Regions from separate parts of the Bacillus sp. PK6-026 genome, predicted to be linked through region 2. Evidence: a T-box and tRNA genes for the amino acid it is inferred to sense, from the RefSeq annotation. Region 2 holds a T-box; the other holds one or more tRNA genes.
What was found. The T-box of region 2 lies ahead of tyrS (tyrosine--tRNA ligase). A T-box ahead of a tRNA ligase gene usually reads a tRNA of that ligase, here a tRNA-Tyr.
Positions count from the first base shown of each region.

Region 1: it has a tRNA-Tyr gene. The T-box ahead of tyrS (tyrosine--tRNA ligase) is inferred to sense a tRNA for this amino acid. The anticodon was not compared.

Region 1 is NZ_CP096418.1:165,966-181,725, forward strand. Features, by position in the region: gene M1D59_RS00930 (serine hydrolase domain-containing protein) at 1-388, opposite strand, end outside; gene M1D59_RS00935 (hypothetical protein) at 564-785, shown strand; gene M1D59_RS00940 (bile acid:sodium symporter family protein) at 937-1,878, shown strand; gene M1D59_RS00945 (DUF5391 family protein) at 1,913-2,326, shown strand; gene M1D59_RS00950 (PhzF family phenazine biosynthesis protein) at 2,356-3,225, opposite strand; gene M1D59_RS00955 (exo-beta-N-acetylmuramidase NamZ family protein) at 3,344-4,573, opposite strand; gene M1D59_RS00960 (glycoside hydrolase family 3 N-terminal domain-containing protein) at 4,573-6,504, opposite strand; gene pbp4b (penicillin binding protein PBP4B) at 6,519-7,868, opposite strand; gene M1D59_RS00970 (PTS transporter subunit EIIC) at 7,935-9,302, opposite strand; gene M1D59_RS00975 (MurR/RpiR family transcriptional regulator) at 9,319-10,176, opposite strand; gene murQ (N-acetylmuramic acid 6-phosphate etherase) at 10,195-11,112, opposite strand; gene M1D59_RS00985 (2-thiouracil desulfurase family protein) at 11,287-11,739, opposite strand; tRNA gene M1D59_RS00990 (tRNA-Glu) at 11,924-11,998, shown strand; tRNA gene M1D59_RS00995 (tRNA-Val) at 12,163-12,238, shown strand; tRNA gene M1D59_RS01000 (tRNA-Thr) at 12,298-12,370, shown strand; tRNA gene M1D59_RS01005 (tRNA-Tyr) at 12,379-12,463, shown strand; tRNA gene M1D59_RS01010 (tRNA-Gln) at 12,468-12,539, shown strand; gene rocF (arginase) at 12,665-13,579, shown strand; gene sigW (RNA polymerase sigma factor SigW) at 13,804-14,367, shown strand; gene rsiW (anti-sigma-W factor RsiW) at 14,381-15,001, shown strand; gene cdaA (diadenylate cyclase CdaA) at 15,167-15,760, shown strand, end outside.
Region 2 is NZ_CP096418.1:681,779-697,538, forward strand. Features, by position in the region: gene M1D59_RS03445 (glycoside hydrolase family 13 protein) at 1-787, shown strand, start outside; gene M1D59_RS03450 (extracellular solute-binding protein) at 882-2,135, shown strand; gene M1D59_RS03455 (carbohydrate ABC transporter permease) at 2,177-3,484, shown strand; gene M1D59_RS03460 (sugar ABC transporter permease) at 3,485-4,336, shown strand; gene M1D59_RS03465 (DUF1189 domain-containing protein) at 4,341-5,225, shown strand; gene M1D59_RS03470 (glycoside hydrolase family 65 protein) at 5,203-7,539, shown strand; gene M1D59_RS03475 (glycoside hydrolase family 13 protein) at 7,481-9,187, shown strand; gene pgmB (beta-phosphoglucomutase) at 9,184-9,864, shown strand; gene tyrS (tyrosine--tRNA ligase) at 10,080-11,333, opposite strand; T-box leader at 11,376-11,593, opposite strand; gene M1D59_RS03490 (MarR family transcriptional regulator) at 11,588-12,034, opposite strand; gene M1D59_RS03495 (hypothetical protein) at 12,232-12,798, opposite strand; gene M1D59_RS03500 (hypothetical protein) at 12,795-13,196, opposite strand; gene M1D59_RS03505 (RlpA-like double-psi beta-barrel domain-containing protein) at 13,389-13,769, shown strand; gene M1D59_RS03510 (hypothetical protein) at 13,826-14,845, shown strand; gene M1D59_RS03515 (DUF4003 domain-containing protein) at 14,890-15,760, opposite strand, start outside.

The DNA.
Region 1 (15,760 bases), 520 kb from region 2:
CAACATAAAAGACGGTGTCCGGTGTATTGGGGACCATTTCCTCGCGGTTTGCATATAAATACCCTTTGCTTGTCACAACGTTTCCGTCTTCTACAATTAATGCTGTGCCGCTGAATCCAATGCTTTTTAAATATTGATCCAATTGAGCATTATCATTTTTTGTGATGATAGGGTTCTTTTTTGTTTCATTTTGATTTGTCTTCTTCTTTGCTTCAGGCTGTTCTTTTTTTTCAGTTGCCTGTAGTTGATTTTCTTGGTGATCTCGCATACCGCTTGGAAGTGCAAGATAAATTACCCCACAAACAAGAAGAAAGGAAAGAATGATGAGCCTTCTTTTTGTTTTCTTCTTTTTTCTTTTCTTTATTCGCGTTCTGTATGTTCTTGCCATGGCGGGTACTCCTTCTTTTATATGTGACGTATTTACTGACGCAATAACCCCTTAAAAAGTTTCTTCAAAATGCTAATATTTTCATACATGGTTTGGGATAATGCCAAAATTTACATTTTATTTACACTTGAATAAGAACAAATGTTCTTATAAAATAAAGATGTGAGGTGAGACGATGAATAAGCTGTTGTATCGTTCAATGGAAGACGGTTTTCCGGTAGAAATCATTTACATGAAAGAAAGTAGTTTTTCTAAACGGGCGATTCTCGTGAAAGAAATTAAAAACGGTTATGTGAAAGCATTTTGCTTCCAAAAACAGCAGTTCAGAATGTTTAAGATAGAGGCCATTTTAACCGTGTTCCCCTATAAAAAAAGAAGCATAGCTCATTATGCCTAAAAGCTGCTCTTTCATCTTGCTGTCTTCTTTTCTGTATTCCCTTCCTGTTTTGATATTCCATCTTTTGTTATAATGAATGTAAATTCGATTTAAAGAGAGCGGGCGTTTTACATCTATGCTTCAGACGATCAATAAAACACTTGGTAAGATTATGCCTTTACTGACGCCTTTAAGTGTTGTCAGCGGGGTGTTGCTTGCGGATTACTTAAATGGGCTGGCGGGTCTTGTGCCGTGGATTTTTGCGTTTATGACATTTGCCGGCAGCCTTGGGGCAAATTTTCAGTCGCTGAAAACAGCGATGGTTCATCCCTTGCCGATGCTACTCGCTTTATTTGTTTTGCACATATTTATGCCTGTTCTGGCATGGGGCACGGGGCATCTTGTGTTTAGCGGAGATTCATTAACGATTACAGGGCTTACCCTTGGTGTTGTCATTCCGACGGGTATTACGAGTATGATTTGGGCTGCCATGTATAAAGGAAACATCGGCTTAACCCTATCGATTATTTTAGTGGACACGATTCTTTCGCCTTTCATCGTTCCGTTCAGTCTTTCCATCCTGGCCGGGGCGCATGTTGAAATGGATGTAATCGGTATGATGAAAGGTTTAGTCGGAATGATTGTGATTCCTTCTTTGTTAGGAATGCTCGTCAATCAATTTTCAATACCGGAGCGGACAGCGCGTTTAAGCGCAAATTGCGCTCCATTTTCGAAAATCGGGTTAGCCGCCGTGGTGGCGATTAACAGCTCAGTTGTCGCTCCTTACCTGAAAAACGTCGATTTAAAGTTTTTAACGATAGCCGTTACGGTTTTTTTGGTGGCATTTACTGGATACATGACAGCTTGGCTGATCGGTCGGCTGATGAAACGGCCCCAGGAGGAAATCGTGGCTTTAATTTTTACCGGAGGAATGCGGAATATTAGCGCCGGCGCTGTGTTGGCCACCGGATTTTTTCCGCCGCAAGTGGCGGTGCCCGTTGTCATCGGCATGCTGTTTCAGCAGATCCTGGCTGCGCTATATGGGCATTTGCTTGCAAGAAGCGAGCTGAAAAAAACGTATCATTTAGACAAAAAAACGAGTCTGCCCTCATAGTTGGCAGACTCAAACCTTACAGGAGTGAAAAAAAATGAAAACCAATAGGGTAAGTGTGATGATGTGGACTTTAATTTCCGCATTTTTGTTTTGTTCTTTATTAGTCACAGCTTCACTTTCTCCGCTCGCTCATTCAGGCCCCCATGCTAATGAGTTTGGCACTTTGGGGATGTGGGCGGCAATCGGAACCGTTTTACTCTTTTATATCCTTCCCCTTGCTGTTTATATGGCCGGGTTTGATGCGATGAAGTTTGTAATGGCTGTTCTTTGCGGAATTGGATTAATCATCACGCTGACCATGATTCCAGTGGTTATGTTGATTGGCGCTTTTGGCGGATATGCTTCTGCTTTATTGGGCGTCGTATGCCTTTGCATTCTGTCAGCGATCGTGAATGTGATTTGGTTAGTCGCCGCTTTTCGCAGGCCGTCAGCGGCTGCTTCTTTCTAATATTTAAAAACCGCTTTCCCGCGTTGTGTTCAAGTTCGCCAAGTTCCTTTTGCGATCAGGTGGACGTTTCCCCCGATGTGAATTTCTATGCTGTTTTCCGTTGTATGCGCTTCAATATAAAGCAGGGAAGGCCGGTTTATTTCATACCCTTGTTCAGCCCTTATGCTGAGGTCATTTTGATTAAAATAACCGTGATGCAGTAAATATCCTGCGAGATCCCCGATCGCGCTTCCTGTTGCCGGATCTTCGGGAACGCTGAGACAGTCGCAAAAAACTCGTGTATTGATATGATTTTGTTCATGATAGGTTTCCGTAGAAAAAACGAGCAGACTGGCTTCTGTTTCTTTCATAAAAGCTTCAAACCGATCCTTGTTGATTTTGCATTTTTTAACTGCACTTAGCGAATTTAACGGGACGATAACTGCTGGCAGACCTGTGGAAACCTCTTGTATCGGGAAATCCAAATCCATATCACATGTGTCGATACCGAGTACTTCTGCCATCATTTCTTTATCAAAAGTTCGATTAAATACAGGCGGATTTTGCTTCATCCAAATGATCTGATCTTCACCTTTGTCAAACGATACCGGTATTGCGCCTGCTCGAACATTTAAAATGACGCTTGAAGATGGTTCAGTTTCGATTTCATTCTTTATGATAAACGCTGTGCCCAGCGTCGGATGTCCTGCAAACGGAATTTCTTTTTCCGGGGTGAAGATTCGGACATCATACCCGCTGTTTTCCTGTTTCCCTAATATAAATGTTGTTTCGGAAAAATTAATTTCCCTAGCTATTTTTTGCATTTTATCACTTGATTGGTTCTTTTCTGCTTTAAAAACGGCGAGCTGGTTTCCTGTATATTTTGTTTCTGCAAACACGTCCACAAGGTAAAATTCCATCCGATGTCTCTCCCCTTTAAAATGACCTTCCTGCCCTAAAGGCAGTTTTACATATCTTACATGAGATGAGAATCATTGAACAGTCTAAAAAAATAAAGAAGAGCGGATCCCGCTCTTCCTAATAAAGCAAATACTTCTTTCTGATATTCATAAACCGTTTTTGATCTGCTTCGTATTTTTTGACGATTTCATCAATTGAAGCGCCTTGTTCAATCATAGCTTTGACCCATCCATTCCCGATCAGACGGTTGAAATTGCCTGAAGGGAGGAACTCAAAGTCGTCCGGGTAGAGGTCATGGACGGTTTTGATGATCGCGATACCGGTATTTACAGGCTTAAAAGCGGACCTGTTTGTCACGTAAAGCTCCACCCCGTGGCACAGTTTATTTTGATGCTTTGAAAATGTCGGAGTGAACGAGGCGGCTCTGAATCGGACGCCAGGAAGCTTCAGACCGTTTAATTTTTCGGCGAGTTCCGTACTTTTCATGTAGGGCGCACCAATTAATTCAAAAGGCTTTGTCGTGCCCCTTCCTTCTGACATATTGGTTCCTTCAATTAAACCTGTGCCCGGGTAGACGATGCCCGTATCCGGCGTCGGCATGTTCGGGGAAGGCAGGACGAAAGGAAGACCAGTGTCTTCAAAGAACATCTGTCGCTTCCACCCTTTCATTTTGATGATGGTTAAATCGGCGCCGATGTTAAATTCGTCATTAAACAGCTTTGCCAGTTCTCCTGCGGTCATTCCGTGCTTTAAAGGGATGGGATACATTCCGACAAATGAAGAATAATCTGGATCAAGGACAGGTCCTTCAACTTTTAAGCCGCTTTGCGGGTTTGGCCGGTCAAGAACAATGAATGGAATGCCGTTTTCTTTTGCCGCCTCCATCGCATAAGCCATTGTGTAAATGTAAGTGTAAAACCGCGTTCCGACATCTTGGATGTCAAATAGCAGGACGTCAACGTTTTTCAACATCTCCGGTGTCGGTTTTCTCGTATCTCCGTAAAGGCTGTAGACGGGGAGACCGGTTTTTTCATCAATATAAGAGTCAACCTTATCGCCGGCTTGAGCGTCTCCCCTTACACCGTGCTCTGGACCATAGAGAGCGGTCAGCTCAATACCGGGGGCTTGGTGAAGCAAATCGATGCTGCTTGTTAATGCTGAATTGACACCGGTTGGATTTGTGATGAGACCGACCCTTTTTCCTTTTAATATGCTTTTCTTGTTCATGATCACTTCAATACCCGGTGAGACCTTTGCTTTCTTTTCTTTGTCCGGAAAGGCCGCTGCTGCGGTTAATGTACTGAAGACAAACATTCCCGCAAGCAGCCAGATCGCTTTTTTTCTCATTATGACCCTCCTTTGTGAAGCGGCTTGCCGTTTTTAATATTCAACCCGTAGCCGAACGGGTAAAGGGTTTCTCCGGGGCGTGTGACCGAAGGAATGTCTACGGGCAATGTTCCTTTAGGCTTTGCCTTTCCGAAGATAACTTCCACTCCGGCCGGAATATTCGGCTGCCTGAAGCCCCCGTTTGCATAGCCTTTAAAGCCATATACTGCGATCACGGCAGCGGCTTCTTCAAAATTTGCCGTGTCATAAGGGTTTCGTAAGCTCATTAAGACAAATTTTTTCCCGTTTGCCTGAGCGTATTTCATGGCGGCGCGCGGAAAAGCAGTTGCCCACTTGCTTGAGTCTTGAATGCTGTCATCAATGACACCGTCGTTCACAACAGGATCGTTTTTGACTACATATGATCCTGTGATGACATAATCGGCCTCGTCAATTTTCTTTTGAATCTCTTCATCAAACGTTTTTTCTGCAAATCGATATTCGACGACCTTGATGTTTTTCTTTATTTTGCTGATGGTTTTGGCGATTGCTGCTGTTTGCTCTTCGTATGGGGCGAGAATGAGGACGGTATCCCCTTTTTTCGGTTTGAATGGCAAGGTGCTTTTTTCATTTTTAAGAATGGTGACGCTTTCTCTTGCCATTTTCCTTTCGGATTTCATGTGTTTGTTGCTGCCGACCGTTTTCAAGGCGTATTTGATTTTTTTCTGAAGCGGTTCGGAGCCGGTGTGATCGATGATACCGCGGTTTATTTTTAATTGAAGGATTCGCTCCACCGACTGATCGATTTGTTCGATAGGGATCTCACCTTTTTTAACGGCTGTCAGAAGAGCTTCGAATACACGCGCTAGATTTTTTTCGGTCTCAAGCGATGTGACTTGTGCGGGCATGAGGGCGATGTCGACTCCTGCTTTGACAGCCATGACGACGGCTTCCTCCTGTCCGAAATTATCAGAAATGGCTTTCATATTTAAAGCGTCTGTTACGACAACGCCCTTAAAGCCGAGGTCTTTGCGGAGAAGGTCTGTCATGACTTTTTTGGAAAGTGTTGCAGGCACCATGATGTCCTCGCCGTCTTTTTTGCTTTTATAGGTTGTATTGTCAAAGGCGGGGAACTGGACATGCGCTGTCATGATCATGTTAATCCCTGCATCGATCGCTTTTTGAAATGGCGCAAGTTCAATGCTTCTCAGCCTTTTTTCATCATGCGGAACAAGCGGCAATCCGTAATGACTGTCAACCGCTGTATCGCCGTGTCCGGGAAAGTGCTTTGCTGTAGCGATCATTTGCTCGTCCTGCAGGCCCTTCATCATCTGGATGCCGAGCTTTGAAGTCAGCTCAGGCTTGGAACTGAAAGAACGAACGCCGATGACCGGGTTGCCGGGATTGTTGTTGACATCAAGTACAGGACTGAAGTTCACGTTGATGCCCAGCGATGCTAATTCTTTTCCGATGATTTTTCCTGATTTGAAGGCATTTTTGCTGCTTCGCGATGCACCGACTGCCATATTGCCGGGCAGGTTTGTGCCTGATTCAAGTCTGGTGACAATCCCGCCTTCCTGATCGATCGTGATAAAGAGCGGAATGTCAGGACTCGCTTTTTGCAAGCCGTCCGTTAACCGTACAGTCTGCTCTGTGCCTGTGACATTTTCAGCAAAAAGAATGACACCGCCGAGCCGGTATTTTTGAATGATTCCCGCGACTTCGTCATTCATTTTTGTTAATCCTTTGGCGTTCGATTCCCCTTTTTTCTTCCAGTTTCTAAAGTCAGGCATCAGCATTTGTCCGATTTTCTCTTCAAGCGACATGCTGCTGACCATTTGTTTGAGGTGTTGTTCCGGCTGCTGTTTCGCTTCTGCTTCGCGAGCGGCGGGCTGCAAAGCGAGAGACGATAACAGCAATGCAATCAACGCGCATTGAAGAAATCTTTTCATATAAGGGTCGCCTCCTATTGGTGATGTAACGCCTCGTAAATAGCTGTAATGACGCTGCCGTACTTTCCGGTTGCAAATGCGTCACCTTCAAATTGATTCGGGTTTTCTTTAGGGTTGATGACAGGAGAGTGCTTTTTATTGGTTAACAACACAATGCCGATTTGATACACGGGATCGATGATAGTGACGGTTCCCGTCCAGCCGGTATGGCCGTATGCCTTGTTGCTGGCGTGCTTGCCGAACATCCACTCCATATCGGTATTGCCGTTAAGCCGCCATCCTAGTCCATATGTGGGATTTGTTTTTGACGGCTCAGTAAATTGTGAAATGACCGAACGGCTGAATAGATGTTGTTTCCCGTAACCGCCGCCGTTCAGCATGACTTGAAGGAGCACTGCTGCGTCGTCAACGGTGGAAAAAAGGCCGGCATGCCCAGAGACGCCTTCCATTGAATAGAACGCTTTTTCATCGTGGACTTCCCCTTGAAGCGTGTAAGTTCTGATATTTGGAAACAAGATGGTGCCATCTCTGGTGTTTCCCTTTCGTTCCGTAGCTGCAAAATGCGGCGGTTTAAAGCCCTTTTGGAGCGGATTAAACAAAGTATGCCGCAACCCGAGAGGCCGGTAAAATTGGTTTTCAACAAAGGTATCTAAACGCTCGTTTGTGACTTTTTCTATGATCAGCCCGAGGAGCATATAGTCGATGTCACTGTAAATTTGTTTTGTGCCGGGTTCATATGACAAGGGGGTTTTGACAAGATATTCAAGCGTTTTGCTCCGTGACTGAGAGTAGAGGTGTCCGGCTGCTTTCGGGTCGTAATAGTTCCAGCTTGCAGGGAAGCCTGCGTGATGGTGGAGCAAATCTATGACGCGGAGCCGGTTTTTTCCCTTTACATCGTCTTCCGGGTGATCATTGAAATCAGAAAGATAATGTGAAATGTTTTTGTTCAAGTCAAGCTTTCCGGTGCTCACTAAATGCTGCAAGGCAAAATTGACGGCATACATTTTTGTATTGGAGGCGAGGTCAAACATCGTGTTTGCTTTCATTTTTTTTGGATGTTTGAGCGTCGAGAGGCCGTTGTATTTCTGCTTGTAGCCGTATGCTTCTTTTTTGACGATTTTTCCGTCTTTTATCAAAATCAAGGCAGCCCCGGGAAAGCCCGCTTTGACATCCTGTTCGATCAGACGGTCCACGACTTTAAGCTTTTCCGAAGAAAAACCGGCTTCTTCAGGTGTTTTCGCCTTCGTTAATACGGGATATGTCAGCTGACCTGTTGTCTCGTTCGCAATTGCAGTCTGTGCTGATGACGGAAGCGGGAAAAAGCATGTCAGCAACAATAGGGACGATGCTGCAGCGCTGATCATAAACTTTTTCAGCTTGCTTCACTCCTTTCTGTCAAAAAATGTATAGTGGGAATTTTAAACAAACGTTTAATCAAATTCAACTGCCATATCGTCTTTAAAACCAAAGAGATATGTTAAGGCAAAGCCGGCAGCATAGGAAATAAACAAACCGAGAATATACAAAAGAACTTGGTGGGTATGGACTAAAAATGACAAAGGAAGACCTGATACGCCTATCGATTCGGTCGCGATTTTGAAATACGCTTGAAAGGCTCCACCTACTCCGGCGCCGAGGCACGCGGTTAAAAACGGACGTCCGAGTGGAAGAGTCACACCGAATATGAGCGGTTCACCGATTCCGAGCAGGCCTGACGGCAGTCCGCCGGCAATGGCTCTTTTGAGCTTTGCTTTTTTTGTTTTGAAATAGATCGCAAAAGCGGCGCCTACTTGACCTGCGCCCCCCATAGCCAGAATCGGCAGCAACGGGTCATCGCCGATTGAATTGATTAATTCCATATGAACGGGTGTCAATCCCTGGTGCAGTCCGGTTACGACGAGCGGAAGGAAGGTGGCCCCCAGTACAAAGCCGGCGATAATGCCGCCGAGATCTAAGATGGCGAGAAGTCCTGACGTAATGGCGTCAGATATCAAGCCGCCGACAGGCATGAAGACAACGTAAGTGACGATTCCTGTGATGAGAAGGGAGACTGTAGGTGTGATGATGATGTCGAGTGAATGAGGTACAAGGCGCCTGACCCGTTTTTCGAGAAAAGCGATAAATGCAGCTGCGAATAAAATACCGATTAAACCTCCGCGTCCCGGCAAAAGCGCTTCACCGAAAAGCGAAATATCACCAACGGCCGGGTTAATGATTAAAATACCGGCTAATCCGCCGAGTGCGGGGGAGCCGCCGAATTCTTTCGCCGTATTGACCCCGACCAGGATGCCCAAATACGTAAATAAACCTGAACCTATTACCGTTAAAATAATGGCGGTTTGTGATGTTTCAGCGAGCCAGCCTGCTTGGATAACGGCTTTGGTGATTCCGGTAATCAAGCCTGAGGCGACCAAAGCGGGGATCAGCGGTATAAAAATGCTTGCGATCCGCCGAAGAAACAATTTAAAAGGCGTCGCGTTTTTCTTGGAAATCTCAGCTTTATGTTTGGCTGCGGATTGTTTTAAGTCAACGTCTTCCGCGGATTGAAGCAACTTCCCGAATTCGTCTGATACGTGCTGTACGACGCCGGTGCCGAGGATAATCTGAAGCGTTTCCTCCTCAACGACGCCAATCACGCCTTCAAGCGCTTTGATTGAGCCGATGTCGGTTTTTTGACTGTTGACAGGCGTGATGCGCAGGCGCGTCATACAATGGGTATAATCCGCGACGTTAGACGGGCCGCCGATGTGTTGTAAAATCAGTTTTGCCAGGCCGGCATATTTTTTCTCATCGCTCATTTTATATCCCCCTTTTTTACAATTCGCTCATTCCCATCATGCGGATGGCCGCTTTTGTTTGATCAATATACTGAATGATGTCCTCGTAGCGCTCCGCGGCTATGCCTAAAAACAGAATGTCAATCATGTAAAGCTGAGTTAAACGAGAGGAGGTGGCGGCGCTGCGAAACGGCGCTTCGTTTGAGCATGACGTATACAGGGCGATATCGCTTAATGAAGAGACAGCAGACTGTCCAAACCGCGTCAGTCCAATGGTTTTAATGCCATGTTTTTTGGCGAGTCTGACTGCATTGGCGATTTCATGCGTTTCTCCTGAATGGGATATGGCAAACAGAACGTCATTCTCGCCGGCATTGGCGATTAATGTCGCGACAAGATGCATATCACTAAAAGCGGTGGCTTTTTTATTGATGCGCAAAAATTTCTGCTGGGCATCTTGTGCGACGATTCCTGAAGCCCCGATCCCGCAAAAATGAACCGTTTCTGCGTTGATCAGTATTTGAATCGCTTTTTGAAGATCTTCGTGGTCAATGTTTTCAAAGGTATCGCGAATCGCCTGAATCGAATTGCTGGTTGTTTTTTGAACGATTGAATGGAGCGGCTCTTGCGGTTCGATATCCCGGTATCCCTGATCAGACGGTTTCATTAAATCGCCGGCGACCCTCATTTTTAAATCTTGAAAGCCTTTCAGCCCCAGAGATTTGCAGAGCCGTATTGCCGCCGCCCCGCTTGTCTTAGCCGAAGAGCTCACCTCTTGAATGGTGCCGTTTACGACCTCGTGTGGGTTTTTCAAAATGTATTCGGCAAGCTTTCGTTCAGATTGCGGCAATCTGTGAAGCATATTCTGAATGATTTCCAATCCTCCTGCAGCCATTGTTTCTTCCTTTCTTCTTTAAACTTGGTCTTCATAAATGGATAGAGCTTTTTCGATATCGCCTTCTGATTTCTCAAGCAGGTTTTCGGAAGCGGCCGCATCTTCGTTTGTTTTCAGCATGATGATGGCGGTTTTGACCTGGTTATGGGATTTTTCTAACGCTAGTGCCGCCGCTTCTTTTGGAACACCTGTGACCGTTTGGATGATGCGAATCGCCCGCTCCTTTAATTTGTCATTGCTTACTTTTACGTCTACCATGAGGTTTTCATAGACTTTTCCCATTTTGATCATGGCCGCCGTTGAAATCATGTTTAAAATCATTTTATGAGCGGTTGCTGCTTTCATTCTCGTCGATCCGGCAATAACTTCAGGGCCGACGACCACTTCTATGCTGTGATCTGACACCTGGCTGATCGCCGAGTTTTTGTTGCATGTCAGTGAGACGGTCTTGGCGCCACTTTCCCTGGCATACTTCAAAGCGCCGAGAACGTATGGAGTCCGACCACTGGCGGCGATTCCGATTACGGTATCATTGTTTGAGAGGTTAACGGCTGATAAATCCCGTCTGCCGAATGCCTCGTGATCTTCAGCGCCTTCGACGGCTTTGTACAGAGCTTTTTCTCCTCCTGCAATGATGCCAATGACCGACTCGGGAGATATGCTGAACGTCGGCGGGCATTCAGCTGCATCGAGTACGCCGAGTCTCCCGCTTGTACCGGCACCGATGTAGATGATCCGTCCCCCTTTCTTTAACGACCCGACGGCGAAGTCAACGGCGGTCTTAACTTCTGGTAAGACTTCTTGTACAGCTTCGGCCACAGTTTTGTCTTCATCATTGATGATTTTCAAAATATCAATCGTCTTTGACTGGTGAATGCGCCTGGATCTTTCATTCCGGCGTTCGGTCGTTAATGAACCTAAATGGCTGTTTTCCATCGACAACTCCTCCTGATGATGAAGTGCATATATTTCTTAATTTTCAGTATATTAAGGGTGGAATATTATTTCAATAAAAAAAGGTAAATATTAAAATTTTATTTCAATGAAGTTCTAAACAACGGATTGCCGACATAAAATAAAGCGCAGATGAACTGCGCTTATGTTCAGGTATTACAGCTCGTCTATTTGGTGTTCGGAAATCACACGGAAGCCTTCTTTTTTCAGAAGCGCTGCTGTAACGCCGTTGCCGGCTATTTTTTGGCTTGAGAAACTTCCATCGTATATATGGCCGCTGCCGCAAGACGGGCTGTTTTCCTTCAACACGATCGTATCAGCCTTGATTTGCCTTGCCATCTCCAATGTTAGATAAGCTCCTTTTATATACAGGTCTGTTACGTCTTTTCCCGATTGTGTGTTGATCACCGCCCTGCCGTCTAAAACGTCTTCTCCCGACCCGCCTATAATTTCGGCCGGTTCCCTTGGCGTTTGAAATCCGCCGAGCAGCTCGGGACAAGCAATCACCGCTTTTTTTTCTTCAACAAGCTTATTGATTTTCCCCACATAGCTGTGCGATCCGTTATAGCGGCATTCCACCCCGGCCAGACATGAACTTACCAGTATCATTTTTCGCGTCCCCTCTCTTGCACATCAGATAGCCCTATTTTAAACAAAATTTCTGCGTTTTTCTCAATGTTTATGAATAAAAAATTTGAAAATAAAAATTTTAATTTACCCCTTTACAAATGGGGAGGAACCTGTATATAATAACTTTTGTCAGCTTTACGAGAGCTGCTTGAAACACGATGATGGCCCGTTGGTCAAGTGGTTAAGACACCGCCCTTTCACGGCGGTAACACGGGTTCGAATCCCGTACGGGTCACCATTCTTTTTTGGACAGCACGCTGCGAATGCCGGAATTTTTAAAAGGAAGGCATGCTAAGGTCGCAACGTCCTGTTGCAACGCGCACTTGTACTTTAAAGGCAAGGAAGGCATGCTAAGATCGCAACGTCCTGTTGCAACGCATGCACTTGTACGTCCTGTACTGCGGAGGATTAGCTCAGCTGGGAGAGCATCTGCCTTACAAGCAGAGGGTCGGCGGTTCGATCCCGTCATCCTCCACCATTTTTTCGGATCGGTTTTTGTCACAACCGCGCCGGTAACTGCATAAGATACCGTATCATGCCGGTCTAGCTCAATTGGTAGAGCAACTGACTTGTAATCAGTAGGTTGGGGGTTCAAGTCCTCTGGCCGGCACTGTTTTTGGAGGGGTAGCGAAGTGGCTAAACGCGGCGGACTGTAAATCCGCTCCCTCAGGGTTCGGCGGTTCGAATCCGTCCCCCTCCACCATTATTGGGCTATAGCCAAGCGGTAAGGCAACGGACTTTGACTCCGTCATGCGCTGGTTCGAATCCAGCTAGCCCAGTTTTTGGACATCCTGTTAGGATGTCCTTTTTATTTTGTCTTTTTTGTATAACTATTCAAAAAAATGTCTTGTTGAGTCAATTCCGAATTGGAAGGTACAATGAAGGTCTGAAAGGGGGATATCATATGTTAAAACAGCAGATTTCAATGATTGGCGTACCGATGGATCTCGGTCAGCTGAGGCGGGGAGTCGATATGGGACCGAGCGCGATTCGCTGTGCCGGTGTTAATGAACGGTTGGAAAGCCTTTGTCAGGATATTGAAGACCTCGGCGATATGACAATCGGGCAAAGAGAGGATGAGAAAGAAGGCGGGGAGCCGGCATCTGAAGAGCTGAGAAACTTGAAAGCGATTACAAAAGCGAGTGCAAAACTTGCTGAGACCGTTGATAAGATCGTGGCTTCAGGTGCTTTTCCGCTCGTGCTGGGCGGTGACCACAGCATAGCGATCGGAACGCTGGCCGGCCTTGTGAAGCATTATCAAAACCTGGGTGTGATCTGGTATGATGCCCATGCTGATTTAAATACGAAAGAAACGTCTCCTTCAGGCAATATTCACGGTATGCCGCTCGCCATCAGCCTGGGGATCGGCCATGAAGGGCTGACAGGCATCTATGGAAAAGAAACGAAAATTAAAGCGGAGAACATCGTCATCATCGGTGCGAGGTCACTTGATGACGGGGAAAAAGAATTGATTCGCGACAAAGGGATCAAAGTGTATACAATGCATGAAATCGACCGCCTCGGTATGACGAGGGTGATGGAAGAAACGATAGACTATTTGCACGGCAGAACGGACGGTGTCCATCTGTCACTCGATTTAGACGCGCTTGATCCGAACGATGCGCCTGGTGTCGGAACCCCGGTAGCGGGAGGCATCAGCTACAGGGAAAGCCACCTGGCGATGGAAATGCTGGAAGAATCGAAGCTGATTACGTCCGCTGAGTTTGTCGAAGTCAACCCGATATTGGATGAGAAAAACAGGACGGCTGAAGCGGCAGTCGCCTTAATGGGGTCGCTGTTTGGCGAAAAGCTGCTTTAGGTGCGGTTGAAGAGCGGCCTTAGGCTGCTTTTTTTTATAAAAAAGTCTCAACTTCATAATATTTAGGTTGTATAATAATTTTAAGCTAATATTAAGCGCATGATCCCTGTCAAAGCATCTACACCCTGCCAAAAATTTGATAAACTATTTTTATGAATTTAATGAAACCTTATAAAAATCAATTCGTATACATAAAGACCGGTGAAGGCAGAGGTTAGATAAATATGGAAACAATGATTAAAAAAAGAATCAAACAGGTGAAAAAAGGCGATCGTAATGCATTTGCAGACATCGTGGATATTTACAAAGACAAAATTTATCAGCTTTGCTACCGTATGCTCGGCAATGCGCATGAGGCGGAAGATATTGCGCAGGAAGCGTTTATCAGAGCATACGTGAATATCGACAGTTTTGATATCAACCGGAAATTTTCCACATGGCTTTATCGAATCGCAACCAATTTGACCATCGATCGTATCCGTAAAAAAAAGCCGGACTATTACTTGGATGCAGAGGTGGCGGGGACTGAAGGACTGACGATGTATTCCCAGGTTGCGGCGGATGTTGCGCTTCCAGAGGATGAAGTGGTTTCTTTGGAGCTGCACAGCACCATCCAGGAAAAAATCTTAAGGCTTCCCGATAAATACAGGACGGTCATCGTATTAAAGTACATTGATGAGCTCTCACTCATTGAGATCAGTGAAATCCTTAATATTCCCGTAGGTACGGTGAAAACGAGGATACACAGGGGCAGAGAGGCTCTCAGAAAACAATTAAGGGATCTTTAAGTGGGGTGATGAAATGAGCTGTCCGGAGCATATTGTTCAGCTTATGCATAAATACCTTGACGGAGACATACTACCGGAAGATGAATCGCAATTAAAAGAGCACCTCCAATCATGCGAAGACTGCAAAAAGCACCTTCATGAAATGGAAAAATCCATCGCTCTTGTCCAGAGCACGTCGCATCTTACAGCTCCGGCGAACTTTACAGCCGATGTGCTGGCGAATCTGCCGAAGGAAAAGCGAACGGCATCGATCAACAGGTGGCTTAAAGCCCATCCGTTTTTAGTGGCGGCAGCTTTGTTTATCATTTTGATGGGCGGCAGCTTTTTCTCCAGCTGGAAAAACGATCAGGATTTCAGCGTATCAAGCCAGCCCAATCTCGTAGTGAAAAACAACACGGTCATCGTACCTGAAGGCGAAGTTGTCAAAGGCGATGTGACCGTGAAAAACGGAAAGCTGATTATAGAGGGCAAAGTCGACGGCGATGTCACGATTGTTAATGGCGAAAAATATACGGCTTCAGCAGGACAAGTCACCGGTCAGATCCATGAGATCAACGAAGTGTTCGACTGGATGTGGTATAAGATTAAATCGACCGGAAAATCGGTTTTTGACATGAAGGAGTCTAAAGAGTAGAGCAAAGCGGGCGAATGAGCTTTGCTCTTTTTTTATGAAGGGCCGCCATTTCACTTGGAAAATCAATTTGTGCTATAATAGCCTCTGTATATGTAAAAATAATAGATCATACCATTTTGAAACATATTAACCTTACTAATGACTGAATTCTTGGAGGACGAGGAAATGGCTTTTGAGGATATCCCTTTCTTGCAGTACCTCGGCGATGCCGTTGATATTCTCCTTGTTTGGTACGTAATATATAAATTAATGATGGTCATCCGCGGGACAAAGGCGGTTCAGCTTTTAAAGGGAATCGTGGTCATTGTTCTCGTCAGGCTGGCCAGTCAATATTTAGGATTAAGCACCCTGCAGTGGCTGGTTGACCAGGCGATCACATGGGGGTTCCTAGCGATCATTATCATCTTCCAGCCTGAATTGAGGAGAGCGCTGGAACAGCTGGGGCGGGGGCGCTTTTTTTCGAGGAGCGGAACACCTGAGGAAGAGCAGCAGCAGAAAACGATTGATGCGATTACAAAAGCGATTAAATATATGGCGAAACGCCGGATTGGCGCGCTTCTGACGATTGAACGGGAGACGGGAATGGGCGATTACATAGAAACGGGGATCCCTTTAAATGCAAAGGTCAGCTCTGAGCTATTGATCAACATCTTTATTCCGAATACACCGCTTCATGACGGCGCCGTAATTATGAAAAATGATGAGGTTGCTGCAGCCGCCTGCTACCTTCCGCTTTCTGAAAGCCCTTTTATTTCAAAA
Region 2 (15,760 bases):
GCGTTTGGATGTGGCGAATGAAGTCGATCATGCGTTTTGGAAGAAGTTCCGTCAAGCCGTTACGGCAGAAAAGCCCGACATTTTTATATTGGGCGAAATCTGGCATCAGGCTGATCCGTGGCTTAGAGGAGACGAATTTCATTCGGTTATGAACTACCCGTTCACAGAACCGATGATTGACTATTTTGCAGACGGATCGATTTCAGCTTCGCAAATGGCGAGCCGCATCAATTCGCATCTCATGAGCGGGATGAAGCAGGTCAATGAGGTGATGTTTAATTTGCTGGACAGCCATGACACGAAGCGGATTTTGACAAGATGCGGAGGAGATGAGAAAAAAGTACGCTCTCTTTTGGCATTTATGTTTGCTCAGACAGGCTCGCCGTGCATTTATTACGGAACCGAAATCGGGCTGGACGGCGGGGATGACCCATTGTGCCGGAAGTGCATGGTTTGGGAAGAAGAGAAACAGAATCAAGAGATGCTCACATTTATGAAACGGCTGATCGCTTTGCGAAAACAAGAAAATGATGTATTGACGTATGGAGCGCTCGAATGGAGGCTGGTTGACGACGAAAACGATTTTGTCAGTTTTTCCCGAACGGATGAAGGAAAAGAGCTGATCTACTTCTTCCACCAGGGCAGCGAGGTGCGCCGTGTCAGATTGCGGGATTTGAAGATTGCAAGCGACAAAAGAATATATGATGCGTGGTCGGAAGAAGCGCTCCATCATGATGATGCGGTCGACATACAGCCAGGCGGGTTTTTCATTTTGGGGGCGGTTTAAATTCTGTTACCGGTAACAGAATTTAAACTATTGTAACCGCTTTCTATCGAGGATTACAATTGTCTCAGATTCTAAGATAGAAGGGGGAAAAAAGATGCAACATTTAAAAAAAGGATTTTTAGCGATGCTGGCGACAGTTCTGCTGTTCGGTCTTGCCGCCTGTTCAAGTTCAAAGGAAACGGGGGGCAACGGCGGGAAAAAAGTGCTGACCGTGTCTGTAGAAGAGGTCTATAAACCTTACGTTGAAAGCATAAAGGAAGGTTTTGAAAAAGAGAATGATGTGACAGTCAAAATTGTTGAAAAGCCAATGTTCGATCAGCTTGAAGCGCTTCCTCTTGACGGCCCGGCAGGCAATGCGCCCGATGTCATGCTTGCGGCATACGACCGTATCGGCGGCTTAGGACAGCAAGGGCATTTGCTGGAAGTCAAACCGTCTGAGACTAAAAGCTTCGGCGACAAAGAAATGCAGCAAGTAACAGTTGACGGAAAAGTCTACGGAATCCCGCTTGTTATTGAAACTCTCGTACTCTATTACAACAAAGACCTGTTAAAAGCGCCGCCAAAAACCTTTAACGAGCTTGAGGATTTAACAAAAGACAAGAGGTTCGCTTTTTCTTCGGAAAAAGGAAAATCGACCGCTTTTCTCGCAAAGTGGACGGACTTTTACATGTCATACGGTTTAATGGCGGGATACGGGGGATATGTATTCGGAGCTGACGGCACGGATTCCGGAGACATCGGTCTGAACAACAACGGGGCCGTGGAAGCGGTGGAATACGCCGAGAAATGGTTCAGTGAATATTGGCCGAAAGGCATGCAGGACAATACGAGCGCTGACGATTTTATCCAGCAGACCTTTATGGACGGAAAAGCAGCTGCTGTTATCGGAGGTCCATGGTCGGCTTCCAATTATAAAGAAGCCGGTTTGAACTACGGTGCCGCGAAAATCCCGACATTGCCAAACGGAAAAGAATATGCCCCGTTTGCAGGCGGAAAAGGCTGGGTCGCCTCTAAATATACGAAAGAGGCAGAGCTTGCTGAAAAGTGGCTGCAATATGCCGCAAATGACGAAAATGCTTACCGTTTTTATGAAGATACGAACGAAGTTCCGGCCAACCTCGCCGCACGAAAAAAAGCAGGGGAGCAAAAAAGCGAGCTGACGTCGGCGGTCATCACACAATACGAAACGGCGACTCCGACTCCGAACATTCCGGAGATGGCCGAGGTGTGGACAGGTGCAGAAAGCCTGATATTTGACGCGGCAGCAGGGAAAAAATCGGCACAGCAATCAGCGGATGATGCCGTCCGTGTAATTAAAGAAAACATTAAAGAAAAGTATGTGAAATAAAACGGCGGTTTTAGCGTCCGGAAGAATAGAGGGCGAAAAAAATGAACAAAGACCAAACACTTGCAAAACGGAGCCGGAAGGCAGCGCTGTTATCGATTATTCCCGGTGCTGGCCAGATTGCAAACCGGCAGTTTTCAAAGGGGATCCTTTTTCTTGTCATCACAGGCTTGTTTATTTGTGAGTTAGCGGTTTTCGGTTATCAGGCGCTAATCGGCCTCGTGACGCTGGGGACTGTCCCGGGAGAAGATCACTCGCTGTTTCTGTTGATAGAGGGCACGCTGCAATTGATATTGACGCTCGTTTTTCTGATGTTTTACATCTTTAATCTGTATGATGCCCGGAAGACCGCCGCGATGAAAGCGGCGGGTTTGAAAATCAGCGAGACGGCCGGGGACATGATCAGAAATGCAGGTGACAAAGGGTTTCCGTATTTATTTACGCTGCCGGCATACCTCATGATGGTGTTTGTAATTATTTTTCCGGTGCTGGTGACTCTGTTTATCGCGTTTACAAACTACGATTTTTATCATATTCCGCCTAACAGTCTCATCGACTGGGTCGGCTTTAAAAATTTCATGAATATCTTTTTCCTTGGCTCATATCGGCAAACATTCGCCGATGTACTGGGCTGGACGATCATCTGGACAGTCTGTGCGACAACGCTGCAAATTGTTCTCGGCATCGTGACAGCGTTGGTCGTCAATCAAAACTTTATTAAAGGCAAGCGGATGTTCCGGATCATCTTTCTGCTTCCGTGGGCCGTTCCGGCATTTATTACGATTATGAGCTTTGCCAACATTTTTAATGACTCGGCGGGCGCGATGAACGTCCAAGTGATCCCGCTTTTGAACCAGCTCCCGTTCGTCGATATCCCGGCTGTCGCATGGAAGACCGATCCGTTCTGGACGAAGACGGCTTTGATTATGATTCAGACGTGGCTCGGTTTTCCATACATTTATGTCATGGTGACAGGGGTGCTTCAGGCGATTCCCGGAGAGCTTTATGAAGCGGCAAAAATTGACGGCGCGACATTTATTCAGCGCTTTAAACACATTACGCTGCCGATGATTTTATTTGCGACCGCACCGGTGATGATTACCCAGTATACGTTTAATTTCAATAACTTCTCGATCATCTATTTATTTAATGAGGGCGGTCCGGGGAGTGCGGGGGCCGGAGCTGGGTCAACCGACATCTTAATATCCTGGATCTATAAGCTGACGACGGGAACGTCGCCGCAGTATTCCGTGGCGGCTGCTGTCACACTGCTCATTTCTTTCATTGTCATCGGGGTTTCCCTGATTGCTTTTAAGAAATCGAATGCCTTTGGCAATGAGGAGGTCATGTAGATGAGAGGGATTTTCAAAAATACGCGGTTCACCGGGATGCTGAACAAGGTTTTGACCTATATATTTTTGACGTTTTTAAGCATCGTGATTATTTATCCGCTTTTGATCACGGCATCATCCGCATTTCGGGTCGGGAATGTAGCGGCTTTTACACTCGATTTTTCGGGCCAATGGACATTGGACCACTTTAAGCGGCTGTTTGAAGAGACGCTTTACCTCAACTGGTACGGGAATACGCTTGTGATCGCGCTGTCTGTCATGGTGTTCCAGGTGACGATTGTGACGCTTGCCGGCTATACGTACAGCCGCTACCGGTTTGCGGGCCGAAAAAAGAGTCTCATTTTCTTTTTGATCATTCAAATGGTGCCGACGATGGCGGCGCTGACCGCTTTTTACGTCCTGGCCATGCTGATCGGAGCTTTGGACCAATATTGGTTTTTAACTGCAATCTATATCGGCGGCGGAATTCCGATGAACACATGGCTGATGAAGGGCTACTTTGATACAGTACCTAGAGAAATCGATGAAGCGGCGCGGATTGACGGAGCGGGGCACCTGCGGATCTTTGCTTCGGTCGTTCTGCCGCTTGTGAAACCGATGCTTGCTGTCCAGGCGCTGTGGGCGTTTATGGGGCCGTTCGGCGACTATCTGCTGGCGAAATTTCTGCTTCGCTCGCCGGAAAGCCTGACCATCGCCGTCGGTTTGCAGACATTCATCTCCAATCCGCAGCAGCAAAAAGTCGCGCTGTTTGCAGCGGGCGCGATTCTTGCGGCTCTGCCGATTTGCATCTTGTTCTTCTTTCTCCAAAAGAACTTTGTGTCCGGTTTGACATCCGGCGGAACGAAGGGATAAACCGATGAACGACATGAGACACGAAAAGCTGATCGTCCGCTTTCTTAAAGCAGCGGCATCACCGGCGGGCGTCATGCGCTGCAAACATACATTCAGCTGGCTCGAAATTTCTTTTCTGTTTATGTTTTTGACAGCTTGCTTAACGGCGCCCGTGTCGATTGCGTTGATGAAAATGGACCGCTTCAACGCCGGGAATTTGCTCCCAAACGTTGTTCAAAAGGCTGACGCGCAATTCATCAAACAATTAAAAGGCTACCAATTGACAAACGGGAGATTGACAGGCGCAGACGAGCTGTACCGTGTGGAGAAAGAGAAAACCTTGCTGGCGGTCGATTTGAAGCATGAATTGAAAACAAGCGGTGAGAACGGCCGGATAAAGGCGGAAGGCGGCTATCAAAACGCGCTCATCTTTCAGTCAGATCATCTGATCATCAGCGATCAAAGCGGAGCGGGGTTTTCTGTCCGCTATCCGGCAAAGGCCGGGCTGAATGATCTGGATGCCGATCATGTAGGGGATTTTATCGGTGCCATGTGGTTTGCCCAATATAAGCCGCTTATCATCATGCTGGCCTGTTCCGCGGTTTTCATCATTTCGCTTTTTGTAACGGCCGTTCTGACGGGAGGCATCTGGATCTCCAAAAAATCCAACATGACCGGGATAAGGTCGTTTAAGGAAGCGGCCGCAGCGGCGGTGTGCGGATCAGCGCTTCCGGCAGCGGCTGCAATGGCTTTTGGTATGATCCGCTTTGACTTCATCATGATGCTGCTCATCCATTCGTGCGGAAGCGCTTTGATGGTCTCTTTCATCTTCAGGCATATATTCAAAACCCGCCATCACAACGAAAATCTTCAGTCAGGAGGAAATCATGGTAAATCAGCGGCTATTTGAGATCGACCAGTGGAAAATCAAAACAAACCAATTTGAAAAAGAACATAAGCGGCTTCAGGAAAGTCTGACATCCTTGGCGAACGGCTATATGGGGATCAGGGGGAATTTTGAAGAAAGCTATTCAGGCGAAAGTCTCAAAGGCACATATATTGCAGGGGTTTGGTTTCCGGACAAAACGCGTGTCGGCTGGTGGAAAAACGGCTATCCCGAATATTTCGGGAAAGTGATCAATGCGATGAATTTCATCGGAATTGATGTATATGTAGACGACGAAAAAGTCGACCTCAATCAAAACGGCATCGAATCGTTTGAATTGGAGCTTAATATGAAGGAAGGCATCCTGCGGAGAAGCGTTGTCGTTCGTGTGAATCAAAAGGCTGTCAAAATTTCGTCGGAGCGCTTTCTTAGTCTTGATGTCCAGCAGCTGTGCGCGATTCATTATGAAGCGGAATGCCTGACCGATGAAGCTGTTATTACACTTGTCCCTTATCTTGATGGCCATGTCGCAAATGAGGATGCCAATTTCGAAGAGCGGTTTTGGCAGGAAGAAGTGAAAGGCGCCGAATCTCATCGCGGTCATCTTGTGACGAAAACGATTGAGAATCCGTTTGGAACGCCGCGTTTTACGGTGGCTGCTTCAATGTGCAATGTGACAGAAGGATATGTCAGCGAGCATTTTCAAACGGATGCGATGTACGCGGAAAACCGCTTCTGTTACGAAGTGAAGCCGGGAACAAAGGCTTCTTTAAAAAAATTGATCATTGTCACAACGTCCCGGGACTTTGAAGAAGCAGAGCTTTTAGTAAAGGGCAGGGCGCTTTTGGCTGATGTTCTTCAGCAGGGATATGAAGAAGCGAAGCGGAGGCATACCGAACATTGGATGGAAAGGTGGGCAAAGGCTGACATTGAAATTAAAGGGGATGATGAGCTTCAGCAGGGCATCCGGTACAACCTCTTTCAGCTTTTCTCGACATACTACGGAACCGATTCGCGCTTAAACATCGGGCCGAAAGGGTTCACGGGCGAGAAATACGGAGGAGCGGCCTACTGGGATACTGAGGCGTACGCCGTTCCTGTGTATTTGGCGACGGCCGAGCCGGAGGTGACAAAGAATCTGCTTTTATACCGATATCATCATTTGGAGGCAGCTAAACGGAATGCGGCCAAACTGGGGCTGAGGGGAGCCCTTTATCCGATGGTGACCTTCACAGGCGATGAATGCCACAATGAATGGGAGATCACCTTCGAAGAAATTCACCGCAATGGCGCAATCTGTTATGCGATCTACAATTATGTCAATTACACAGGCGACCGTGACTATATGAAAGAATACGGGATAGACGTTCTCATCGAAATCAGCAGATTTTGGGCTGACCGTGTCCACTTCTCAAAACGTAACAACAAATATATGATCCACGGCGTTACAGGGCCGAATGAATATGAAAACAATGTCAACAACAACTGGTATACGAATTTGATTGCGTCGTGGACGCTTGAGTACACGCTCGAAAACCTCGCTGTCCTCCCGGAGGAAAAACGCCGCCGGCTTGATATACGGGAAGCCGAAATCGAGAGGTGGAAGGATATCATTGCGAAAATGTACTATCCATACAGTGAGGAATTAAATGTTTTTATTCAGCATGATACATTCCTAGATAAAGAGCTTCAGGCAGCGGATGAGCTTGAACCGGATGACCGCCCGCTCTATCAGAATTGGTCATGGGACAAAATTCTCCGCTCCAGTTTTATTAAGCAGGCGGATGTTCTGCAAGGCATTTATTTCTTTAATCATCGATTTACGACGGAAGAAAAACGGCGCAACTTTGAATTTTATGAACCGATGACGGTTCATGAATCGAGCCTTTCGCCGTCTGTCCATGCGGTGCTGGCGGCTGAACTCAAAATGGAAAAGAAAGCGCTTGAACTGTATAAGCGTACAGCGAGGCTTGATCTGGATAATTACAATCATGACACAGAGGAAGGGCTTCATATTACATCGATGACCGGAAGCTGGCTCGCGATCGTGCAAGGATTTGCCGGCATGCGGACCCAAGATGAGACGCTGTCGTTTGCTCCGTTTTTGCCGAAGGAATGGGACGGTTATGCGTTCAACATCAATTATCGGAACCGGCTAATCAATGTGCAGGTAGAGGAAAACAGCGTCGCCTTCAACCTTGTAAAAGGAGAACCGCTTTCCATGACAGTTTATGGAGAGCAAATCGCACTGAACGGACGGTATGAAAGGAGGATGCCCGATGAGCCAATGGTGGAAAGAGGCAGTCGTGTATCAAATTTACCCGCGGAGTTTTTATGATTCCAACGGAGACGGATTCGGTGATTTGCAGGGCATGATTCAAAAGCTCGATTACATTAAAAGCCTCGGAGCCGATGTTATCTGGCTGTGTCCTGTGTTTGATTCCCCGCAAGATGACAACGGCTACGACATCAGCGACTACAGAAGCATATACGAAAAGTTCGGGACGAACGATGATATGTTTCAATTGATTGATGAAGTGCATAAACGCGGAATGAAAATCATCATGGATCTTGTCGTGAACCACACGTCTGATGAACATGCCTGGTTTGCCGAAAGCCGCAAGTCAAAGGACAATCCTTACCGTGATTATTATTTTTGGAAAGATCCAAAGGCGGACGGTTCAAAACCGAACAATTGGGGATCGATCTTTTCAGGATCGGCGTGGACATTCGATCAGCGGACAGGGCAATATTACCTTCACTACTTTTCGAAAAAGCAGCCTGACTTAAACTGGGAGAATGAAGCGGTTCGCCGGGAAGTATACGATTTGATGACGTTTTGGATGGACAGAGGCGTTGACGGCTGGCGGATGGATGTGATCGGTTCCATTTCCAAATACGTCGACTTTCCCGATTATGAAACAGATGACAGCCGTCCTTATGTCGTCGGCCGCTATCATTCAAACGGCCCCCGTCTGCACGAATTTATACAAGAGATGAACCGGGAAGTGCTGTCCCGTTACGACTGCATGACGGTCGGCGAAGCAAACGGCTCAGATGTTGAAGAAGCGATAAAATACACGGATCCAAGCAGACATGAGCTGAACATGATTTTTACATTTGAACATATGGACATCGATACAAAACAACATTCGCCGAATGGGAAATGGCAGATGAAGCCGTTTGATCCGATCGCTTTAAAAAAGACGATGACGAGGTGGCAGGCCGCTTTAATGAATGTCGGCTGGAACACGCTTTATTTCGAAAATCATGATCAGCCGAGGGTCATATCCCGCTGGGGCAATGACCGCGAACTGCGCAAACAATGCGCTAAAGCATTTGCAACGGTCTTGCACGGGATGAAGGGAACCCCGTTCATTTATCAGGGAGAAGAAATCGGCATGACAAACAGTGAAATGCCGCTCAAGATGTATGATGATCTCGAAATCAAAAACGCATACCGAGAACTTGTCATTGAAAATCAAACGATGACAGAGGAAGACTTTCGAAAAGCCGTGGCGAAAAAAGGGCGGGATCACGCGAGAACGCCGATGCAATGGGATGACGGAAAACACGCGGGCTTCACAGCTGGAGAGCCTTGGCTGGCGGTAAATCCCCGCTATCAAGAAATCAATGTGAAGGAATCGCTCTCAGATGAAGATTCGATTTTCTATTATTATCAGAAGCTCATCGGGCTGCGCAAACAACATAAAGTTATCGTACATGGAGATTACCAGCTGCTGCTTGAGGATGATCCGCAAATCTTTGCGTATATCCGTGAATACCGGGGCGAAAAGCTGTTAGTCGCCGTGAATTTGTCAGAAGAAAAGGCGCTGTTTCATGCTCCGCCGGAATTGCTTGAAGACAAGTGGGATGTGCTGTTATCCAATTACGCCAGCGAGCGGCTTGATATAAGCGGCAGCATGGACATGGAACCCTATGAAGCTTTTATGATGATCAGTCGGGCAAAGGGTTCGACATTATGAAAGCGGTCATTTTTGACTTGGACGGCGTGATCACGGATACGGCCGAGCATCATTATCTCGCTTGGAAACATACTGCCGAACAAATCGGCATTGAGATTGACCGGAGCTTTAATGAACGACTGAAAGGCATCGACAGAGAGCGGTCGCTTAACACGATTTTGATTCACGGCGGTGCAGCCGGAACGTATCGGGAGGCGGAGAAACAAGAGATCATGCGCCGGAAAAACCAATACTACCAACAGCTGATCCAAAACTTGACACCGCATGACCTGTTGCCGGGAATCGCCGGGCTATTTGCCGAATTGAAAAGGGAAAATGTAAGCATCGCGTTAGCTTCGTCAAGCCGAAACGCGCCCGCTATTTTGCAACGGCTCGGGCTCATGGACGAATTTCATGCTGTCGTTGACCCGGCTGCGCTTGCTCGCGGAAAGCCCGACCCCGAAATCTTTTTGACGGCCGCAGCGCTGCTCGGTGTGCCTCCGTCTCAGTGTGCAGCAATCGAAGACGCTGAAGCCGGGATCGCCGCGATCAAATCCGCAGGGATGTTTGCGGTGGGAGTCGGTGATGAGACATCGCTGAGCGGGGCTGATTTGATCGTGCCCGACACAAACGAGCTGACATTTGAGCTGCTGAAGGAAGGATGGCAGCGCTGTTGCTGCATAAGAGAAGAAAAATGAATCGTAAAATGGCAGGCCGCCGCTGGCGGCCTTATTTGCAATCAGAGAGGTGAAGGCAAAATTAAGATCAAGGTGTTCGGGAGGCCGTTCGGATATGCTTTTCGAATCGAAACCATCAGGCGATTGAATACCGACCTGTTGCAAATTCTAACGCCTGCGCTTTTCATGAAAAACAGCCTAATCGATCCTTTTAAAAGGATGATTAGGCTGAATGTTTATTGAGGCATTTGCAATTTGACAAACTTCCGTTTGCCGACTTGGATAATCATACCGTGTTCGACCGCCACATCCGCATGAATCGATTCTGCTTTGATGCCGTTGATTTTAACGCCGCCGTTTTGGATCATTCGGCGGGCTTCGCTTTTGGAAGGGAGGAGTCCGAGCGTCACCAATAAATCGGTGACAGGCACCGTTCCGTCACCTTGCCAGTGTACAGACGTTATATTGTCCGGCGCGCTGTTTTGCTGAAAAACCTTTTTAAACTGCTGTTCGGCCGCTTCGGCTGCCTCGCTTCCATGATACATGTTGACGATGGTTTTCCCGAGAAGCATTTTCGCATCTCGCGGATGAACGGCCCCCGTTTCCAAATCTTTGACAAGTCGTTTTTTATCTTCCGCCTCCAGGTTGGTCGCAAGATGGATATATTTTTTCATCAAACTGTCCGGAAGCGACATCGTTTTTCCGAACATTTCATGAGGGTCTTCATCAATGCCGATGTAATTGTTCTTTGATTTCGACATTTTTTCAACCCCGTCAAGTCCTTCAAGCAGCGGCATGAGAATGACGACCTGTTTTTCTTTTCCATACTTTTCCTGAAAGTGTCTGCCCATGAGCACGTTAAAATGCTGATCCGTTCCGCCCAGTTCGATATCGCTGTCGAGAACGACCGAATCATATCCCTGCATCAACGGGTAAAAGAATTCATGAAGCGAAATCGGCTTTTGCATGGCCATTCTTTCTTCAAAATCATCGCGTTCCATTAAACGGGCGACGGTAATTTTGCCCGCGAGCGCAATGACGTCTTCCAAGGTTAATCGTTTCAGCCATTTTGAGTTGTAGTGAAGCTCGACTTTGTTCTGATCAAGCACTTTTCCAAACTGTTGAAAGTATGTTTCGGCATTGCGGCGGACTTCTTCGTCCGTCAGCTGTTTCCTTGCGGCGGATTTTCCTGTCGGATCGCCGATTTTTCCTGTGAAATCTCCGATCAGGAGCTGGACGATATGCCCGTTTTCCTGAAATTGGCGCAGCTTATTCAAGACGACAGTGTGGCCTAAATGAACGTCAGGCGCCGACGGATCGAGACCAAGCTTAATTTTCAGCGGTTCGCCGGTCAAAATCGATTTGGCCAGCTTTGCCCGCAGTTCTTCCGGGGGAATGACCTCCTCCGCTCCGTTCATATATAAGTGAAGCTGCCTTTCGACTTCCCGCTTCTCGGCAGTTGTCAGTTGATCAAATTGTTGTTGCTGCATGATAACTCCTCCTTTTTTGTATAAAAAAAGAGCCTCATCCCGATAAGGGACGTGGCTCAAATGCACGCGGTACCACCCTGGTTGAAGACCTCCGTCTTCCGCTCTATTTCAGATAACGGTTTCCCGTTCTTTGCTACTTGAAGGTTCACAAAGAAAGCTCAGGGAGGTAATTCGCGTCTGCCTTTGTACCGGCTCGCACCAGCCGCCGGCTCTCTGGAACAGGGAGACAGCCCGCTACTTGTTCCCGTCGTTGCTTATGGTTTATGAAGATTGTCGTTCACTTTTCGAAGGAGCTCGATCAATGTATTCTGCTCCTCTTTTGTCATGCCTTTGATCAGCATTGTTTCCCCTTTGTGGAACGCCGGATAGAGCTCTTCAATAGCGGCTTTTCCTTCAGGGGTGATCTCGGCGTATACGTGTCTGCGGTCTCTCGGATCCGTGCTTTTTCCGCAAAAGTTCTTTTTTTCAAGCGTTTTAATGACATTGCTCGCAGTGGCTGTTGAAATGCCTGACAGTTCAGCGAGTTTTCTCGTTTCAAGCCTGCCCCATACCCATAGATCGTAAAGAATCGAAAAAGCCGTCCATGACAATTGATATGAGGAAAGGATCTCGGTCTCCATTTTGACGCGGAGCTTTTGCGCTGACCGGTAAAGGTTGGTGGCAACCGAAATGGCTTCAAGATTCAAGGACTCGATCGGCATGCGTTTCAGCTTGATGAGTGTGTCGTGTTCTTCCTGTCGAAGATGGGGGGATCTATCCAAATCGTGACGCCTGCCTTTTTATTTTCAGAATCATTAGCTATGAAACGAATTTTAACAGATGGTTTTCATCCATGCAAGCCCTTTTTTGATATGACGAGAAAAGCCGGCATCATGATGATGACCGGCACTTGTTTCAGCTATTTTTTGGTGATCTGTTTGCGGCGCACTTCAACCCGATCCCCTTTTTGAATGTTGTCATACTGTTTTTTTGAGACGAGGACGGCATGTTCTTTTCCGTTTTGATCTTCAATCAACAGCCAATATCTTTTTTCTTTTCGTTCAGAGAGCGCTTTTTCTTTGATTCCGGCGGTGCGGAGCATGCTTTTTTGTTCTGCTGTATATCCGCCCGCGTGGAAGATCATCCAGTATGGAAAGTAGTAATTCAAAAAGGCTGATCCAGCAGGATTTTGATTGAGTGTTTGCTTGATGCTCCCTTTGTACAGGGCATTGGACGGCAATGTCCGCTGGATGGCGTTGAACTGACTGCTCTTGTTTAAATATTGTCGGCTCGCAGACTGATTCATATAACTGCGCATTCTCTGGTTGACTGAACCCGGACGTGTTTTTAAAGAGCTGTTATTAGCCGAGGAACTCGAAGCCTTGGTTCCGGATGTTCCATTGCTGCCTGTTGCCTCTGCTTGAGCAAAAGGCAGCAAGAGAGACAGCGCCATGATCAAAATAAGAGGAGCGCTTTTTTTCTTCATTGTTCATCACTGCTTTTTTGTTCCACTTTATCTTTGACGACGCCCTCAAGCGGCTCCTGGTTATATTTGATGTATGGGGGACGGTAGATGAAGGCTTCATGATCGCGGATTTTAATATAAGGCTGTTCGACATTTTCCACATTTTCTACATATTTTTTGAAAGTCTCCGTCTTTTCTTTCCCATTTTTCACGTATGATGCTTTCAGTAAAGGTGCTTTGTCGGATTCGCTGTCATTCACGTAATCAAACCATACGAGATCGTATTTTTGAATGGAATGGTCTTCTGAGACCTCCTGTGAACGGTCTGAAGCGGATGATGAACATCCAGATAGGGGAACGGCGAAAAGCATCGCAGCCGCGGATAACGAGATCAGTTTCGATTTTTTCACTGTGATCATCCTATTCATTTCGGTTTCTCTTTTATATACGAACGATCCTGGCAAAGGTGTCATCTGTTCTTGATAGTTTGGTAGAAAACTGGGCGTAATAATTGCATTTTAAACGTAAACAAACTGTAAAATACCATTTCTATGAAAAAAGGTATAATTTGAATGTCAGAAAAAAATCCCATTCACGGAGGATATTTTTATATGAAGAAGATACTTTTTTCTGTTTTTGTTTTGGCAGGCAGCTTGCTATTGGCATTCAATTTTGCCGGTGAGGCGAGTGCTAAAACGAAAAAAGTCAGCGGCTACATCACTTGGTACAACGGCGTGGGCAAAGTCGGCGCTGACGGCAAAAGGCTCGGCCATTGGGACTGCGCCACAAAGATGGGCTTCGATGTTCCGAGAAAAGGCACAAAAATAAGAGCCTATTCTAAAGCAAAACCAAAGAAAGTCATTACAGTCTATAAATATGATGTCGGCAGAATGCCGGGCGCTGTGTTGGATGTAAGCCCGAAAGCTTTTAGAGCTTTGGGATTTCCGACAAGCAAAGGAAAGGTAGCCGGACATTATACATATAAAAAATAGGAGAAAAGAAGCAAGGAAAATCGTTTTCTTGCTTCTTTCAATTGGCGGGGGCGAATATGAAAAAAGTCTTTGTGTTTTTGTTGGCGGCCGTCATTTTAGCCGCAGGCGCATTTGCGGCCTTCCGCTATTTCGTCCCGGAAAAAGCGGAGCCGGCAAAGGGCGGCGGTTCGGACCTGCTCGTATCGATAACCGATCAGAAGCTGATGACCGCTTACTATGAAAATCAAAATAAGCTGTATGAAGAAAAGATGACGGATTACCCGGCTGCGGCATTAGACCGGAAAAAACGCATTCTTTATTATACGAACACCGATAACAGCAATATGAAGCATTTGATCAGGCTGGATTTGCAGTCGGGCGAAAAAACAACCCTATATTCAGGGGATGAATATGTCGACGGACTCAGTTTATCGGCGGATGGTTCGAAGCTGTTCATGCGATACAACCTTGCGGAGGAGAGAAATTTTCACCTCGCTTCCTTTGATTTAAAACAAAAGGCGTTTCACGTCATTTATCCATCGTTAAACAACAAGGACGAGAGCGTCAGCTACTATCAGTACAACAAAGCGAACAATCAATTCGTTATGCTGCATTATTCATTGAAAGAAGACTATCAAAAAACAGATGAGGCCAACAGCAAAGGTGTGCCGCCCAAACCGACGAATATGAACATTTCCCTGGCGGATGAGAAAGATCAGCACCAGGTGAAAACGATCGCAAAATTTATCAATGACACGGCAATTTCGCCGGATGGCAAAACGATCGTCTTTACAGAATCGGCTGATGATCAGAAGTCGATTTATGCGATGGATGCCGAAACGAAAAAATATAAAGCGATCATTTCAGATCAGCGGGCATTTTCATTAGTCGACTCAGCACAGCCGCAATTCTCGAAAGACGGGAAAAAACTTTACTTTCTCGCTGAAGCAAAAGATGCAAAGCTGCTTGAAGATGAAACGGGGAGCGAAGCAAGGGTGAGAACGATTTATTCGTATGATATGGATACGAATAAAGTGAGCAAAGCCTGGGAAAAAACAAACGGGATTATCAACACCTTTTCCGTTATTGACGAATAATGAGCATCAGCCGGCACAAACAGTCTGTGCCGGCTGATGTTTTATCATGAGCCGTTTGCCTGAGACTCCGCAGCCGAGCTCGTCATAATGGCGATTGCTGCCGTCTGTTGTGCTTGAATAACGGCTTCAAGCGTTTGATAAAGTCCTGTTTCCAGAAGCGTCGGATCTTCCGTTTTTTCGCTCATGTACAAATTGACAGCCGTTTTCAGATTCATGTCTTTCTGCCACCTGAACAGTTTATCGCTGTTCAATGCGCCTGCCATGATTGTGATGGCATCTATGTCTTTTTCACCGTTCTCAAGCAATGCAAGCAGTCCGATTTCCGGGTAATGGACAGGCTTCGGTCTTCTATGCTTTTTTGTCAATTCATCGTATATCCGAAGGGAGCGGGCGACAAGCTGATCGGCATCCCGCTCCGGCAAAAGCGAGAGGATGTGGCTGAGAAACTGCAAATCGTTCCCTTTGCGAAAACCCGCTTGGTTCAGCTTTTGGTAAAACGCTTCGATATAGTCGATCAGTTCACCTGTTTCCATGTCTGAACCGGCCAAAAGCACGGCGAGCGGGTAATCGCCGGCCGATGTTAAAAAGACGTGCTTGTCCTTCATTCCTTTGTAAATAGACAAAGCCCGATTGATTTTGTCTTCATGATCATGCTCATCAGGATATTTTGTCAAAAGGATAAGTGCGGACAAGTAGGTGAAAATGCTTTTTTTGAATCCGTTGCCGGTCAGTTTTTCGTAAATAATGAAAAAAGGTCTGATATGCGTTTCAGGTTCTTCAAAGCGCACGTCAAACATAGCGGCGAATGTATAGCGATGGGCCGACTTTAACGGCGAAAATGTCCCGGCGGCCTGTTTGACGGCCTCACTAAGCGTTAAAAACCGTTCTTTATTAAAAGGCCGCTTGTTGACGACA